One region of the Colwellia sp. MB3u-8 genome, then DNA from elsewhere that is predicted to be linked to it. Evidence: riboswitches for the same ligand, from Rfam matches in the RefSeq annotation. Region 1 holds a riboswitch; the other holds the start of a gene.
The links. A riboswitch is a leader RNA that binds a small molecule or an ion and turns the genes downstream of it on or off. The one in region 1 is predicted to bind cyclic di-GMP.
Positions count from the first base shown of each region.

Region 2: linked by a shared signal. The riboswitch ahead of H4J54_RS03350 (methyl-accepting chemotaxis protein) and the one ahead of H4J54_RS10630 (DUF3718 domain-containing protein) in region 1 are both predicted to bind cyclic di-GMP.

Region 1 covers NZ_JACGVA010000064.1:47,064-54,896, reverse strand. Annotated here, with positions in the region: gene H4J54_RS10650 (acetyl/propionyl/methylcrotonyl-CoA carboxylase subunit alpha) at 1-1,262, shown strand, start outside; gene H4J54_RS10645 (hydroxymethylglutaryl-CoA lyase) at 1,262-2,179, shown strand; gene H4J54_RS10640 (CoA transferase subunit A) at 2,278-2,985, shown strand; gene H4J54_RS10635 (3-oxoacid CoA-transferase subunit B) at 3,009-3,665, shown strand; cyclic di-GMP riboswitch class I at 4,333-4,425, shown strand; gene H4J54_RS10630 (DUF3718 domain-containing protein) at 4,490-4,849, shown strand; gene H4J54_RS10625 (patatin-like phospholipase family protein) at 5,116-6,267, shown strand; gene H4J54_RS10620 (monovalent cation:proton antiporter family protein) at 6,335-7,833, opposite strand, start outside.
Region 2 covers NZ_JACGVA010000037.1:213,834-221,666, forward strand. Annotated here, with positions in the region: gene H4J54_RS03325 (uracil-DNA glycosylase family protein) at 1-122, opposite strand, end outside; gene H4J54_RS03330 (hypothetical protein) at 373-828, opposite strand; gene H4J54_RS03335 (hypothetical protein) at 963-1,406, opposite strand; gene H4J54_RS03340 (hypothetical protein) at 1,387-2,253, opposite strand; gene H4J54_RS03345 (hypothetical protein) at 2,336-2,707, opposite strand; gene H4J54_RS03350 (methyl-accepting chemotaxis protein) at 3,359-4,918, opposite strand; cyclic di-GMP riboswitch class I at 5,225-5,314, opposite strand; gene H4J54_RS03355 (2OG-Fe(II) oxygenase) at 5,730-6,515, opposite strand; gene H4J54_RS03360 (aldehyde dehydrogenase) at 6,551-7,833, opposite strand, start outside.

The DNA of each region.
Region 1 (7,833 bases):
AGCTGCGTAGCCAAATGGGTGAGTCAGCTATAAAATCTGCACAAGCTATTGGTTATCAAGGTGCAGGTACGGTTGAATTTTTACTTGATGTTGATGGTTCATTTTACTTTATGGAAATGAATACTCGTTTACAAGTAGAGCACCCAGTGACTGAATTAATTACCGGTCAAGATCTGGTAGAATGGCAATTGCGTGTTGCGGCAGGTGAAGTATTACCTAAAGCTCAACACGAACTAAAAATTAACGGCCATGCATTTGAAGCCCGTATTTACGCTGAAGATGCCAACAATGACTTTTTACCTGCCACTGGCAAGTTAGACTTTTTACAACCCCCCGTTGAAAGTGAATTTGTTCGTGTTGATACCGGTGTACGCCAAGGTGATGAAGTGAGCGTGTTTTACGATCCTATGATTGCAAAATTAATTGTTTGGGATGAAAGCCGCGAAAAAGCCTTACAACGTCTAGCGAAAGCCTTGTCGGAGTATCGTATTAGTGGTGTGACAACCAATATCGATTTTCTTTATAATTTAGCCACTTGTGCACCATTTGTTAACGCGGATATCGACACCAGTTTTATTGAAAAAAACCAAGCCATAATATTTCATGACAACGAGCAAGCACTTGCGGGCGAACTGCCGATGGCGGCGCTTTATTTAGTGTTGTCACAAGCACAGCAAGCACACACAAAGGCCGCAAAAACCAACGACCCATTCTCACCTTGGAATATGACTAATGCTTGGCGCTTAAATGAAGCGAATATTCATCACATGGTATTGGCTCATAATGGCACAGAATACCCAATTATAGTCGAGCAAAAGCGTCAAGCTAGTAGTAGTTATTATCTGATCTCAGTTGATGGCCAAACGGTTGATTGTCAAGGTCGTATTGAAAACGATATTTTGTACACCAGTATTGATGGCTACCGTAGTCATGCAACGATTGCACAAAATGGTAACCAAATTAGCCTTTTTCATCAAAATGGCGTGTTTAACTTCACCCATATTCTACCCGACTGTGGTGATAATAGTGGTGACGATAACCATGGTGGCTTAGTTGCGCCCATGAATGGCACTATGGTATCAGTATTAGTAAAAGCTGGCGACAGCGTGATTGCGGATCAACCCTTGATGATTATGGAAGCGATGAAAATGGAGCACACTATTCGCGCGCAAAGTAATGGTGTTGTTGACGCTATTTATTATCACGAGGGTGATATGGTTGACGGTGGTGCTGAATTAATCGCCTTTACAGAGGACCTATAATGGCTGATATATCTATGCCGGTACTACCGACTTCGGTAAAAATAGTTGAAGTGGGTCCTCGTGACGGCCTGCAAAATGAAAAAATGCAAATTAGCGCTGAGGATAAAATAGCGTTAATTGAGCAACTCGCTAACGCTGGTGTCTGCTACATTGAAAGTGGCAGTTTTGTCTCGCCTAAATGGGTGCCACAAATGGCTACTTCTAGTGATGTTTTCAAAGGTATTAAGCGCAAAAACGGTGTTACATACGCCGCATTAACGCCAAATATGAAAGGCTTTGAAGCGGCTATGGCGGTGAATGCCAATGAGGTCGCTATTTTTGGCGCGGCATCAGAAGCCTTTAGTCAGAAAAATATTAATTGCTCGATTGATGAAAGTTTGCAACGTTTTGAATCCATTATGCAAGCGGCAAAAGCCGCCAACATTCGCGTGCGTGGCTATGTTTCTTGTGTAGTTGGCTGTCCTTACGATGGTGATATTGCAGCAGAAAAAGTAGCAGAAGTTGCAGAAAAGTTATATAAAATGGGCTGTTACGAAATATCACTTGGCGACACCATTGGTGTTGGTACGCCAGCCAGTGTCCAAAAAATGTTACAGGCTGTTAGTGCTAAAGTCCCTATTGATAAGTTGGCTGTGCACTTTCATGATACCTATGGACAGGCTTTGACCAACATTTACGCGGCGCTTGCTATGGGCGTAAAGGTAGTCGATAGTGCTATTGCAGGTCTTGGTGGTTGCCCATATGCTAAGGGTGCATCAGGTAATGTCGCCACTGAAGACGTGTTGTATATGCTCAATGGCTTAGGTATAAAAACTAATATTGATTTTGACAAATTACTGGCTGCAGGATGGTTTATTAGCGATAAATTAGGCAAGGCGCCTTTATCAAAAGTCTCGATAGCCTATCGTGCAAAATAATCTAAAATAAAAACTATAAATTAACTGGCGTTGATTGTGAGCATTACCTACATCAGCGAATAAAATATAAATTAAACATTAATATTGAGGAGCAAATAATGGCAGGATTTGACAAAGTAGTGTCAAGCTATGAAGAAGCAATGGCCGGTCTTGAAGACAATATGACTGTAATTGCTGGTGGTTTTGGTTTATGTGGTATTCCTGAAAATTTAATACGCGAAATTCAGCGTAAAGGCACTAAAGGCTTAACCCTAGTTTCAAATAACTGCGGTGTAGATGATTTTGGTCTCGGCATTTTACTGCCTGACCGTCAAATCAAAAAAATTATCGCCTCTTACGTTGGTGAAAATGCTGAGTTCGAACGTCAGATGATGAGCGGTGAGCTCGAAGTTGAATTGACACCACAAGGCACCTTAGCAGAAAAAATGCGTGCTGGCGGTGCTGGTATTCCAGCTTTCTTTACGGCGACAGGCTATGGCACACCCGTAGCTGAAGGCAAAGAAGAACGTGAATTTGACGGTCAGCATTACATTTTAGAACCAGCAATTAAAGGCGATTTTGCTATTGTAAAAGCGTGGAAAGCCGATCGTTATGGCAACTTAGTGTTTAGAAAAACCGCGCGTAACTTCAATCCTATGGCAGCAACCGCAGGTAAAATAACCGTAGTAGAAGTAGAAGAGATTGTGGAGCCAGGCGAATTAGACCCTGATCACATTCATACGCCGGGCATTTATGTTAATCGCTTAATCTTAGGTACATTCGAAAAACGCATTGAACAGCGCACTGTTCGTAGCGACTCAGAATAATCAGTGTTAGTAAGGAGTAATTTATGGCTTTAACAAGAGAACAACTAGCACAGCGGGTAGCACAAGAATTACAAGACGGTTACTACGTTAACTTAGGTATAGGTATTCCAACCTTAGTGGCAAACTATATTCCCGAAGGGATCGAAGTCATGCTGCAGTCTGAAAACGGCTTACTAGGCATGGGACAATTTCCCACCGAAGCAGAAATTGACGCCGATCTGATCAATGCGGGTAAACAAACAGTGACGATGGCAAAAGGCGCATCAATTTTTGATTCAGCAGAATCATTTGCCATGATCAGAGGCGGTCACGTTGACTTAACGGTTTTAGGCGCCTTTGAGGTTGATGTAAATGGTAATATTGCCTCTTACATGATTCCTGGTAAGTTAATTAAAGGTATGGGCGGTGCGATGGATTTAGTCGCCGGTGCAGACAATATTATTGTGACCATGACCCATGCCTCTAAACATGGTGTCTCTAAGTTGTTAAGTAATTGTACGCTGCCGTTAACCGGTAAAGGCTGCATTAAAAGGGTGTTAACTGATCTGGCTTTTATTGAAATAAAAAATGGTAAATTTTACTTATTAGAGCGTGCACCTGGCGTGTCAGTCGCAGAAATAATATCATTAACTGAAGGTGAACTTGTTGTTGAAGGCGACGTGCCTGAGATGCAATTTTAAAGCGATAACCAGCAGTTGATAATGAATGACAATATATATACTAAGGGGCTGCTGCCCCTTTTTTGTATTCGATTTAGAGTTATAATTCGCCGAAGTCCCCCTCATAGTCATCGCTTATGTTGATATATGAAAAATATTAATATTTAATTATTTATCACTATGTAAGCCAAAATAGCGCTTCATCCATTGCATCAATTAACTGTTCTTCTCTATATGAAGAACAAGCAGAAAAATACAAAACATTTATTTAATAACTAGTCGCTCTAATTATTAAGTAAATAACGCAGTAGAAGGTTGTTTTAACTGGGTAAATAATCAGAAAATTAGTGAGATTGTTATTACGGCCATACCTCTAACTTGCTCCCTCTGCACAAAACTCACCAGGTTTAGTCACACAGCTTCATACGGCCAAACTGACCCTAAGTATCAACAGACAAGCTGCACACAATAGCTATTGTAGATAACGGCTGTAGCCTTTAACCTAATGCCCTACATTTCTATAAAAATCGCTTCAAAATCGTTTCAAAATCGCTTCAAAATCAATAATGTTATAGGTAAAGCTTTTAACGTCGCCATGTTTAAAAAATTAAATCGACTAGGTGTTAAATACCCATAAGCTGTAACCCTTGGGTTGCAATTAACTACGACTTTAGTGATAATTGCACTAACAAAGAAAAGGCAAAATACGCGAAAACGTGTTACGCAAAACCACCGGTCTAAGGATAATACTCTCTTTATCTACGACAGCGGAGTCACCGTGTTATTAGGTACATCCTGTGGTTTTTCTTTTATTAACTCTATTTGTATTGTAAAAGGTTATTAAAATGAAAAAATTATTACTCGTTACTGCCATTACTGCTTTAACAATGACATCTATTGTATCAGCGCCGAAAGCGCAAGCCGCTGATATTGCAAGAAGTATATGTGAGTATGTTGCTGCAGACGACAAAAGGCGTATGCGTTCATTCTTAAAAGCGCATAGATTAAGAATTCGCGATATCTTTTCAGATATTAAGTGTAACGGTCAAAACTTGTTAGAATTTTCTGCTACCAAGGGTTCAGTTGAAACAGGCTCTTTGATGATTAGTAAATTACCAAGGGACGTTGTTTCTGAAAATCTACCCCTTATTCAACATGGATCGCAACCATTAATCGACGCTGCAAACGAACGGGTTGGTGGTTAGTGGTTTATTTTCCTGTAGACGTTTAACTCAAACTGATAACCATTGAATTAAGTACATGAGAAATTTTTTATTTCAATTACTGCAAGTTCAATGGCTATAAGTTCAATGTTTTACTAGTCAATAATTCTTGTGTCATTAAAAGGCTAGCATTTGCTAGCTTTTTTCTATTAACCTGTACTGGCAAGAAAATATTATTAATTTCAACTAGCCACCCTATAGAAAACTGATTAAAATCACGCTCGACTTTAATAACATCGGTTTAATTAATGACGAATAAACGTAGCTACATCAAGAGTAATAACGCTTTAGTATTAACCGGTGGAGGAGCACGCGCCGCCTATCAAGTTGGTGTTTTGTCTGCGATAGCTAAATTTATGCCACGCAATCATGGTGTGCCTTTTCCAATTATCTGTGGTACATCAGCAGGTGCTATCAACTCAACCGCATTAGCTTGTTATGCCTCCTGTTTTCAATTGGCGGTCAAAAAGTTGGAGTGGGTCTGGAAAAACCTCGATCCTGAAAGAATTTATCATACGGATCCCCTACGTGTGTTTAGTCACTTAATCGGTGGTGTTTTAGGTAACTTTCAGGCAGATTATGCCAATAAAAGTGCCCGAAGCTTATTAAACAACGCACCACTTAGGCAACTGCTTGAAACTGTAGTAGATTTTAGCCGAATAGATACCAATATTAGACGCGGTTATCTCTCCGCAGTATCGGTTACAGCATCAAGTTATTCCAGCGGTGACTCGATTAGTTTTTTTCAATCAGAAGCGTCTATTTCGCCTTGGTTTAGATCAAAGCGACGGGGCGAGCCTACGCAATTAAACAGCCAACATTTAATGGCCTCAGCGGCCATTCCATTAGTTTTTCCGTCTGAAAGAATACAACGCCATCATTTAGGCGATGGTTCAGTTCACCAATTGTCTCCGTTAAGTCCTGCCATCCACTTAGGAGCAGAAAAAATATTTATTGTTGGTGTCGAGCAACCAAAAGAACCGCTTCATGCGGTTGAAAATAACCCACATCCACCAACAACAGCGGCAATCGCAAGTCACTTACTTGATTCTGTTTTCTCAGATACCCTGCAAAGTGATATTGAACGCATGGTGAGGGTTAACAACACCTTATCGCTAATTCCAGATGCAAAGAAAAAAAACATTACCGGTTTAAAAAATATTGAATCCTATCTGCTCAACCCTAGTCATGACTTTAACCGTATTGCGGTGAAATATTACGATAAACTGCCGTTGTCGATTCGACTATTATTACGCAGCATGGGGATTCACAATGACGCGGAATCTAGCTTAGTTAGCTACTTATTGTTTGAAAAAAACTATTGTAAGGAGTTAATAAACCTCGGCTTTAATGACGCGCTTGAGCAAGAAACTAAAATTCGCCAATTTCTTAATATCTAAGCCATGTTAATTAAAAAGCCTTGAACAAGCTTGTTGGTTTAACAACTCATTCCTACCGTCAAATAAGCTAATGCCCTTCTTGGACAAAACGTTCAGCTCGCTCTACCCGTCTGGGTTTGCCACGTACAATTAAGGTATCTTGTGATTGTAATATCGTGTCAACGTCAGGCTCTTCGCTTTCAATGTTATTGCGACGTAATGCGACAACAATAACACGGCGCTCATCTAGTTTTAATGAACCAATTGAATGGCCATTAGCAAAAGAATCATCTGCTAATATAATCGCATGCGCAAATTCAATACGGTCAATACTATCAGGGCTCATATCAGTATGTTCGCCTTGAAAGAAACCATGTAAATGATTGTAGTGGTTCTTACGCTCTTTTTGCACACGGCGAACAATTCTAGAAAAAGGCACGCCTGATAATGACAAAACTTGAGACACTAGCATTAAACTGCCTTCTAGGCTCTCTGGAACCACTTCATTTGCACCCGCCGCATGTAATTCGTCTAACTGATCGTCGTTGCGGGTACGCACTAAAATAGGCACGTTAGGCGATAAAGAACGTACTTTTTGAATAACATCAAGTGATTGTTTATCTTCACCAAAGGCGATAACAACCAACTTAGCTTTTGATAACTGTGCAGCATGCAACAATTCAGCCTGCCTAGAAGAGCCAAAAAGCACGTTTTCGCCCGCTTCTCTTGCTTTGCTTGTCCGTAAGGGGTCAATATCAATAGCGACAAAGTCGATCGACTCTTGTTTTAAGAAGCGGCTAACGGTTTGTCCAATACGGCCAAAGCCGCAAATAATAACATGATCACTGAGTGTGGTACTTTGAGGTAATTCTTCTAACGCTTGGCTGTCCAGTGGTTTATCACGGCTCAACCAAAGTGCCCAGCCGCGCGCATGACTGATCATATAAGGCGTTATTGCCATACTTAGCACCCCCGTACCCAGTAAGATAGATGCTGTGGTTTCAGGTAACACTTCAACTTGGCTAGCTAAGGCAATTAAAACAAAACCAAACTCACCCATTTGCGCCAACATAATACCAGCGGCCCAAGCATCTTTAGAGGACTCTCCAGCACGTTTTGCTAGTAAAACAATCACCAGAACTTTAATCGCCATAAAACAGACTAACAGCGAAATAATGATCAAAGGAGAGGAAAAAACAACATTAATATTGAGCTTCATGCCAACAGTGACAAAAAACAAACCCAGTAAAATATCACGATAGGGTCTAATGTCAGCTTCAAGCTGATGTTTATATTGGCTCTCTCCTAACATCATACCCGCTAAAAATGCTCCTAACGCCATCGAAAGGCCAAACCACTGTGTTAATGCTGATGCCACTAAGGTCACGAGTAATGTGGTTAATACGAATAATTCATCGGTTCTAACTTGAGCAACTAAATTGAATAATCTAGGTAATAACCATTTACCAGCGAATAATAAGAGTGAAACAACAAATACTCCTTTAACTAGTGCAAATAATAACGCCATAATAAAAGAAGAATCGCCGCCTTGGGCTAATAAAGGGATAATAATTAACAATGGCACCA
Region 2 (7,833 bases), on a different contig from region 1:
GGGTTTAGGCCTAATATATAAAGATCTTTATTTCCTGTAAAAGCATCTACACCTGAATAGAAAACAGAACCAGACCTTTTCTTAAGGTTCGAAGGGATTTTTTCTACGAATCTTTCAATCATCTATATTACTCCCTGTCTAACGAGCTTGTAGAATAACTCGTTTATTATGAATTCCCCCTAAAAATCGGGGTACCAAATGCATTACCTATATCGAATAAATCGTCTACAGCGTGATACAGGAACACAAAAAATTAGTGATTTTGGCTAGATTAGTTATTCTACAGCCTCAACGTCCCACTAAGAGGCAAATGATAGTTGGTTAAAATTAAGCGACGCAGGAGTATTACTTGTCCTTTTAAGTGACTTATATTTACTTAGCACTGATTTCCTTGAGAATAGCACGTGCCGCATTTTTTCCATTTAATGCAAAACCAACTTCATGGCCACTTTTGTCTTTAAGAATTAAAAGGTTTGAATCTGGCCACATATCCCGAACAACCATATCATCTGAAACAGTATTAAGTTCTTTGGCAGGAAGTTTATATCTGAGATTATATTCATAACCCCTAACATCCCATTCAGCCATATAGGCACCATTATCTGTAATAAAAAAAACACCCCACTGCTGTAGCTCTTTATTTTCATACATAGTTGTCCACTCCTTAAAGTGAACTTTTTCTGAGCTATCCTTTACCGTATCTAAAATCACAGGATCAAAAGCAGGTGTCTTCATTGGGCCCATCATAGTTTGCATTGGACCTGGTGAGGCACAACCACCAGTAATTAAAAGAGTTGAAATTAGTAAAATAGAGCTTTTGTTTAACATCCTAAATATCCTTTTAGTAAACATAATACTCACCTTATTAAGTGAGCTAAATTTTTGAGTAAATTTAACGCCCAAATAACAGGCTAAGTAATAGTGGGCTATCATTGTGTAGCGAAGCGAAACGTAGCCAACTGTTACGTGTCCTTGTTGATTTGCTTGTTATACGCTTTTTGCAACATCGCAGTAGTAAAGCCATCAGAAAAATGAAAATAGCTAGCAACAAAGAATAAAAATATTTGAAATATCCCTAACTTGAAGCTCGGCAAGACCAACATACCGAAATATACTGCTGATGCTATCACAACCAAAAAGAACCTTTTAGCTGTATAAAGGCCAAAATGTTCTTGGCTTGTAGTTAATTTAGAGTTCGCTACAGCCTTAGATACTTTTGAAGTGATTTGACCAAAAATAATACATGAAGCTAGAGCCCAGTCTGCAACCATAAATATATCTCGCCAATCTCCCATATAACTTTTCACCCCAATTAGCAGGCAGAATGGAATAGCTATATATAGAAATTCTGTTTTTAAATCAGCATAAATTACTTTTCTCTGATTTTTAGAAAGAGCTGAGTTCATGCTGATAAACCGTATTCCTTTTGATTTCAGTTACTTCTTTTATTTTGGCGTTACGAATTACAGGCTCACCCTTTCCTTTAGGAGGAGTGTATATGTCATAAGAGACATGTGCATCCATAATATCTTTAGGTCCAACAGGTTGGATTAAACCTCTTTGATATTTTTCAAGCCATTCTTTATGGATTATTCTCGCTGAAAATGGTTGTTTAATCCTTTCGCACCTAAATGTCCAAACAGAATTCCCCTCATTTACCGAGATCTTTGCAATCAGCTTAAGCCTACTATCATGACTTTCAGTAGAACCTTGAAACATCTCTTTAGGATTTCCAGTAAATCGCCAACTAGTATTCATCCTACATTCTTTTTGCGAATCATTTGATGATTTAAAAATAACACTTTCGCCACTTTTTATTTTTTCATTTGCAGAAGAAAATGCTTTCAATACATGAGCTAAATTTTGCCTATCTATATGAGGGTCTGCAATTTGATTAGGGATATTAGTAGCTAATGAGGTTTCAATATTAAGGGCTAATTCCTCAACTTGTTGCTCGGTTTCAGTTTCATCGATACTTATTAGTTCTTCAAAAGTACTATTTCCTGACTTGTAGCATGCAGCTTCAAATATTGCATCTAACTTGCCAGGTAATGAAGATAGTTTACTTAAGGTAGAACCACTCTCAATTGCGTTTAACTGAAAGTCAAAGTCGCCTTTAATACCAATAGAATTGGTCATCAGCTGCCCAAAGTCTCTATATGCATTTATATAGAGAGACATAGCATCGAATATTTCTGCCGGATTTTTACGATCTTGTAGGTAATCCAGCTTAATACTTAACTCAGGTTTCAAAGAGCACCTCCATATGGTTGATTTTCACCTAGCGTATAACGCCCTGTAATTTGTCCCGCTTGAACAGCTTGTTATATGCTTGTTAATCTTCAATTAGACCAAGTTTTTTAAGCTCTGAGGTAATAGCTCCCTTTGTACGACCATGCAATTCAGCGAGCTCTTCACGAGAAACGTCAGATTTGAATTGCTCAGTTAGATTATCTCGTTGGTCGTCGTTCCAAGGTAGCCCTGCATTTTCAGGTAAGCCTTTTTTAATATTTTCATCTCGCTTTTGCCCAAGCGTTTTCTTTATTTTAGGCTGTTTAATTGAAGAACTCTTTATATGATCGATTATAGCAAAAAGAGACCTTATTATTTCAGGGTTATTATGAAGCGAATCACTAGGAAGTACCTCACCTGTTAACGGATCAATTCCGTTAGCTAAAGCTTCTATAATTTTTAAATGAGATTCCATGTAAATGATACTCCAATGTTAGAAAAGCATATAACAACTTATTATGTATACGTCTTAGTAACATACGCATCATAAATAACATTAAATTAACATTAATGTCCCATACTTTCAAAGTATTAGAAACTAGTAATGCTAAATCACATGTATATTAAGGCGTGTTACTAAGACCTCTCAGTAATACAACCTGAACAAAAAAAATAAATAAAAACCATTAAATTCAGATGGTTAAGTGGATTTTCTTAGTGTTTATTATAATAAATACTGTGTTAATAAGACGTCTTAGTAACACACCTCGAAAAATCATACTGACTTCCATATAACAGGGCGTCACAGCGTTTAGGCAGTAGTTAATTCATTAGAAAATATATGGCAAGATTTTTAGCTGGAATGTCAGGAAGGCACATTCGAGACATTAGCTTTTAAAGAGACTTAACACTTCGGAATAGTTATACCCAAACTCCTACCTTGAATACCTGAAGAAATACTCTTTGATAGAAGTGAGTTTTTTACTAAGCTGTGCTATTGCAAAAGCCCATTTTTGAGGGACAGACACCAACTAGGACTGAAATAACAAAGGGGCTAAATCACTGCTCTTACGCATCCATTCATACGTGCGTAAGAGCGTGCTTCATGTAGGTCATGAGGGTAATATTATATTTTGAAAGATCCAACATGGTGATCTAAAGCGAGCGCAAGCTCCTCTAATTGTTTGCTGGTTTTTTCTAACTCATAGCTCGCATTTAAGCCTTCTTTAACAGAGCTGTCAACGGTATCCATATTGACATTAATTTCATTGGCAACACTTGACTGCTGGCCAGTGGCGGTTGCAACTTGCGTATTCACATCAAGTATCATTGATACTTGTTCTGATATATCGTCAAGCATTTCCTGAGCATTTTGCGTTGTTTTAGCGCTGTCGACTGCGAGAGACTTACTACTATCCATCGCAATTACTGCATTTTTTGCTTCATTTTGTAACTGGTCGATCATTGTTTGGATTTCATCTGTAGACGATGCTGTTTTACTCGCAAGACTTCTTACTTCATCGGCCACCACACTAAACCCTCGTCCAGCATCCCCTGCTCGAGCGGCCTCAATCGCAGCATTGAGTGCAAGAAGATTAGTTTGTGCTGAAATGCTTCTAATAACGTCCAGTATAGAACCTATAGACTGCGTTTTTTTCGCTAGCGAGGTGATCACCAATGACATATCTGTCATCTCATCGCCAAGATTATTAATCGTCATAATAGATTCTTGTAGCGTTTGTCGCCCCCTCTGGATCCCGTTATTCGCTTTTTGTGCTGAATCTACCGCACTAGTGGCATTGTGAGATATGTCATTAATAGTCGCTATCATTTGAGACATAGAGGTTACGACGACTAAAGATTGACCACTTTGCTCTTCACCTCTTGATAGCGCTTGCAAAGATTGACTGCGAATTTCTGTCGCTGAGCGAGCTAAATCTATACCTGTTTGGACTGTTTTAGAAATTATCTTATTGATGTTATTTACAAATATATTAAAATCAGAAGCGATCTTGGCTATCTCATCTGAGCCTTGTACGGGTAATCTAACGGTAAGATCACCATCTCCTTTAGAGATGTCTTGTAATGCTTTTTGCAAGCCCGAAAGTGGTTTAACAAATCTAGCCAATAACAAAACAAGTACGCATACACATATTACAAAGATGACTAGGATTGAGATCAACAGAGTCAACATAATATCCTCAACCGCTTCACTTACTTCTGTGATAGGAATACCTATATCAAAAGCACCAAAGAGCTCACCATCAACATGAACAGGAACCATAATATCGTAGACCCAAACTTGCTGTATTTCTGCATACCATTTCGAAAATTGTGACTTTCCTTTGCTTGCCCCCTCGAGGGTATAACTGTCTTTATAAATTTTACCTAATTTTTGTTTATCGCTATGTGCGATGGCTGTAATGTTTTTATCAATAACCACTGCGTAGGAAATATCTGGCCGTTCTTTGAGAGAGGTCATTAATGCTTGTAAATCATGCAAGGGTTTCGAAGATGTGCGCAACACATACGCAACATTGTTTGCGATTAAAGCAGCCTGCGCTTGGGATTTTTTTAAGATAATATTATCTATCTCTTGATTTGAGATAAAATAGGTCGCGGTTATACTCGTTACTGCTGCTATAGCAAACATGATACAAACTGTAATTAATATCATTTTTTTCATTGTGAATATCCTTGGGAAATCGATAACAATCAAGGTTTAAAATCAAACTGATCCTAAAACATTTAACCATGGTGTGAAGAACATTTTAACAGAGGGACTGACTTAAGCTGAACTATATAGCGCGGGTTAATTTGTCACTAACCACAGCATGATTTGGCGTTGACACTAGTAAGATAAAAAACACAAGGGCATGATATTTTATACAATGAAATGGCATATATTGTTGGTTCCAGAATAATTTGAATAATGTGGATAATTTGAATTGTCTTGTTCAAGAAACTAGTATTGTCAGGTACCTTTGCCGGTTTAGGTAACTCCGCTGCCATAACGTTAAACGCTTTAGACCGGTAGTTTTTTGCGTTTTAAAGTTTTAGGTAGACGTTGCCCTTATTAAAACCATACAATAAATTAATTCTATTGTTCCTTGCTAGGCAAGTCAATACTATTGGCTTAATACTTGCTGTATGGATATATATAATTGTTTTTGATCGTAAGTTCACTGGCTCTGAACGACTCTTATTTTGATAGGATAGTGCGGGCTGTAATGGTTTAATGAAACTGGAATAATTTATAGCTTAAAATCTTTCCAGTGTTAGTTGACCATTACAAACCTCATGTTAAATTTTAGCGATCAGTTGACCTAAAGAGCGGCCAATAGCTAGCTTGCGCTTAACGCGTATAATGGTCAGCTACCCATTTTAGCTAATATTTGTTCGGCAGTCAGCGGTGCAGCCTTGGGTTTGAGCCCTCTACGTTCTTCTCTAAGCTGCTACCCCACTTGCTAGTAGATGACCAAATTAACTATGTGACTTCACAACTCAAATAAAACATCACTACGGATTATATATTTAACTCCCTCACTAATCGGCACTGAACTGTGTATGTAACTTAAAGGATGCATGCCATGCGGAAAGCACAATATACTGCCAGCAGGGGTTCGAATATCAACATGACTAACCTTACCCCCCGCTGTTGTCGGTTTAGTAGGATCATCCGCATTGACCATGAAACGTGTTTCACCACCTTCGAAGCCTTCACTTAATAGTATTAAAAAGCTCATTTGGCTATAACGGTCAGGATAAGCATTAGCGACTAGCTCATTATTAATAATACGACTACCCGGCCAAGAACCATCAGAATGCGGTTTAAAATAATCCTCAGGGTTATAACGATAAAATCGAAAACGCGCATTGATACCCAAGGCTTTATTGCCAGAAAAAATAGCTTGTCGGTCATCCATTAAATGCGAGATGCGTTGCCAAATAATCCCATCGGTTTGTTCATCAACAATCCAAGTCAAGCTGTCGTTATGTCGAACACTGCGCGGTAAAGAAACCGCAGCATCGGGCAGATAACCTAACGCTTCACTAATCGCGATCAATCGTTTACATTCATCTTTTGCCAAAACATTTAACAACTGAAATGCACCCGGCACTTTATCCAACTCGTGTCGTTTAATATGACTGACGTCATAATGTTCATCTAAGTGTGCCGCATTCATATGGCGGTTACCCCATGCAGGTAAAGCGAGATGCTCGGCACCGGGTTCTAAAGCAGCGACAAAAAAATCGGCGACTGTATCTTTTTTTGTATTCATTGTTTACTCCATTAAATACTGACTTATTTACTGACTTATTTACTAATAACGCGTACTTGCGCAAACTGACGATGTCCAGCCGCAGTACCATGAAAACCAAAACCACTTTGTTTTGCACCGACCCAAGGTCCAATGCCGCCAGCACCTTGGTTGACTCCTACCATGCCAGCTTCCATTTGTTGCGCAACTTTATCTGCTCCAGCGCCACCAAAAACCACAGCACCTAAGCCGTAAGCACTGGCATTGGCACGTTCAACCGCTTCAGATAATTGCTTAAAACGACTTATGGCAACAACAGGACCAAAGGTTTCATCTTTCTCTAGCTGCATATCGGGTGTGATATTTGTCACGACTGTAGGCTGTATAAAAGGTAGTTCATAATGATGCGTTCCTAATAAGAATGTTGCCCCTTTAACATGAGCATCTTTTAGTTGAGAGAGTACATTTTCATGCTGCTGAGGGTTAACCATAGGTCCAATATTGGCATGGCTTTGATCCCAAGCACCCGCTCGATATCGGCGAGCTAAAGCGACGACTTTTTGCTCAAACTCATCAGCTATACGTTCATCAACATAAATGCGCTCAGTAGAGGTACACATTTGCCCCGTATTTTCAAAAGAGCTTGCCACCGCAAACTGAACTGCCTCATCAATATCAGCACTTGCCATTACAATAAGAGGGTCATTACCTCCTAACTCCATGACTAAACGTTTTAGTCCTGATGCCGCACTGGCCATAATATGTTTGCCTGCAGCTAATGAGCCGGTGAACGCGACCATATTGATCTCGCTATTAACTAACGCCTTACCGGTTTCTGCATTACCCTGTGCGATTTGTAACACACCTTCAGGTAACACTTTATTTAACGTTTTAACAAAAAGCTCGGCAACCAGAGGCGTTTCTTCAGACGGCTTTAATACCACACTATTACCAGCAACGAGTGCAGGCAACAACAAGTTATTCGCCATAGCTAATGGATAATTCCAAGGTGAGATCACAGCAACAACGCCTAATGGTCGATATTGTATTTCAGCATTAGGTCCCATTGATTCAGTCTTTAGCGCTTGCGCTATTTCCTGGGTAAAATAAGCGGCATTTTGAACGGTTCCAGCCACTTCATAACTTGCTCTACGGTGATCTTTACCCATTTCTTTACCGATCAATAATGTTAACTGATCTTCTATTGCAGTAAGGCACTCATAAGCCTGAACGACTATTTGTTGACGCTCATCAAGGGATAATGCTGCCCAAGATTTTTGCGCCTGCTTCGCACGTAGAACGATAGCCGGAATATCTGCAGGCTCGCAAATAGGTACAT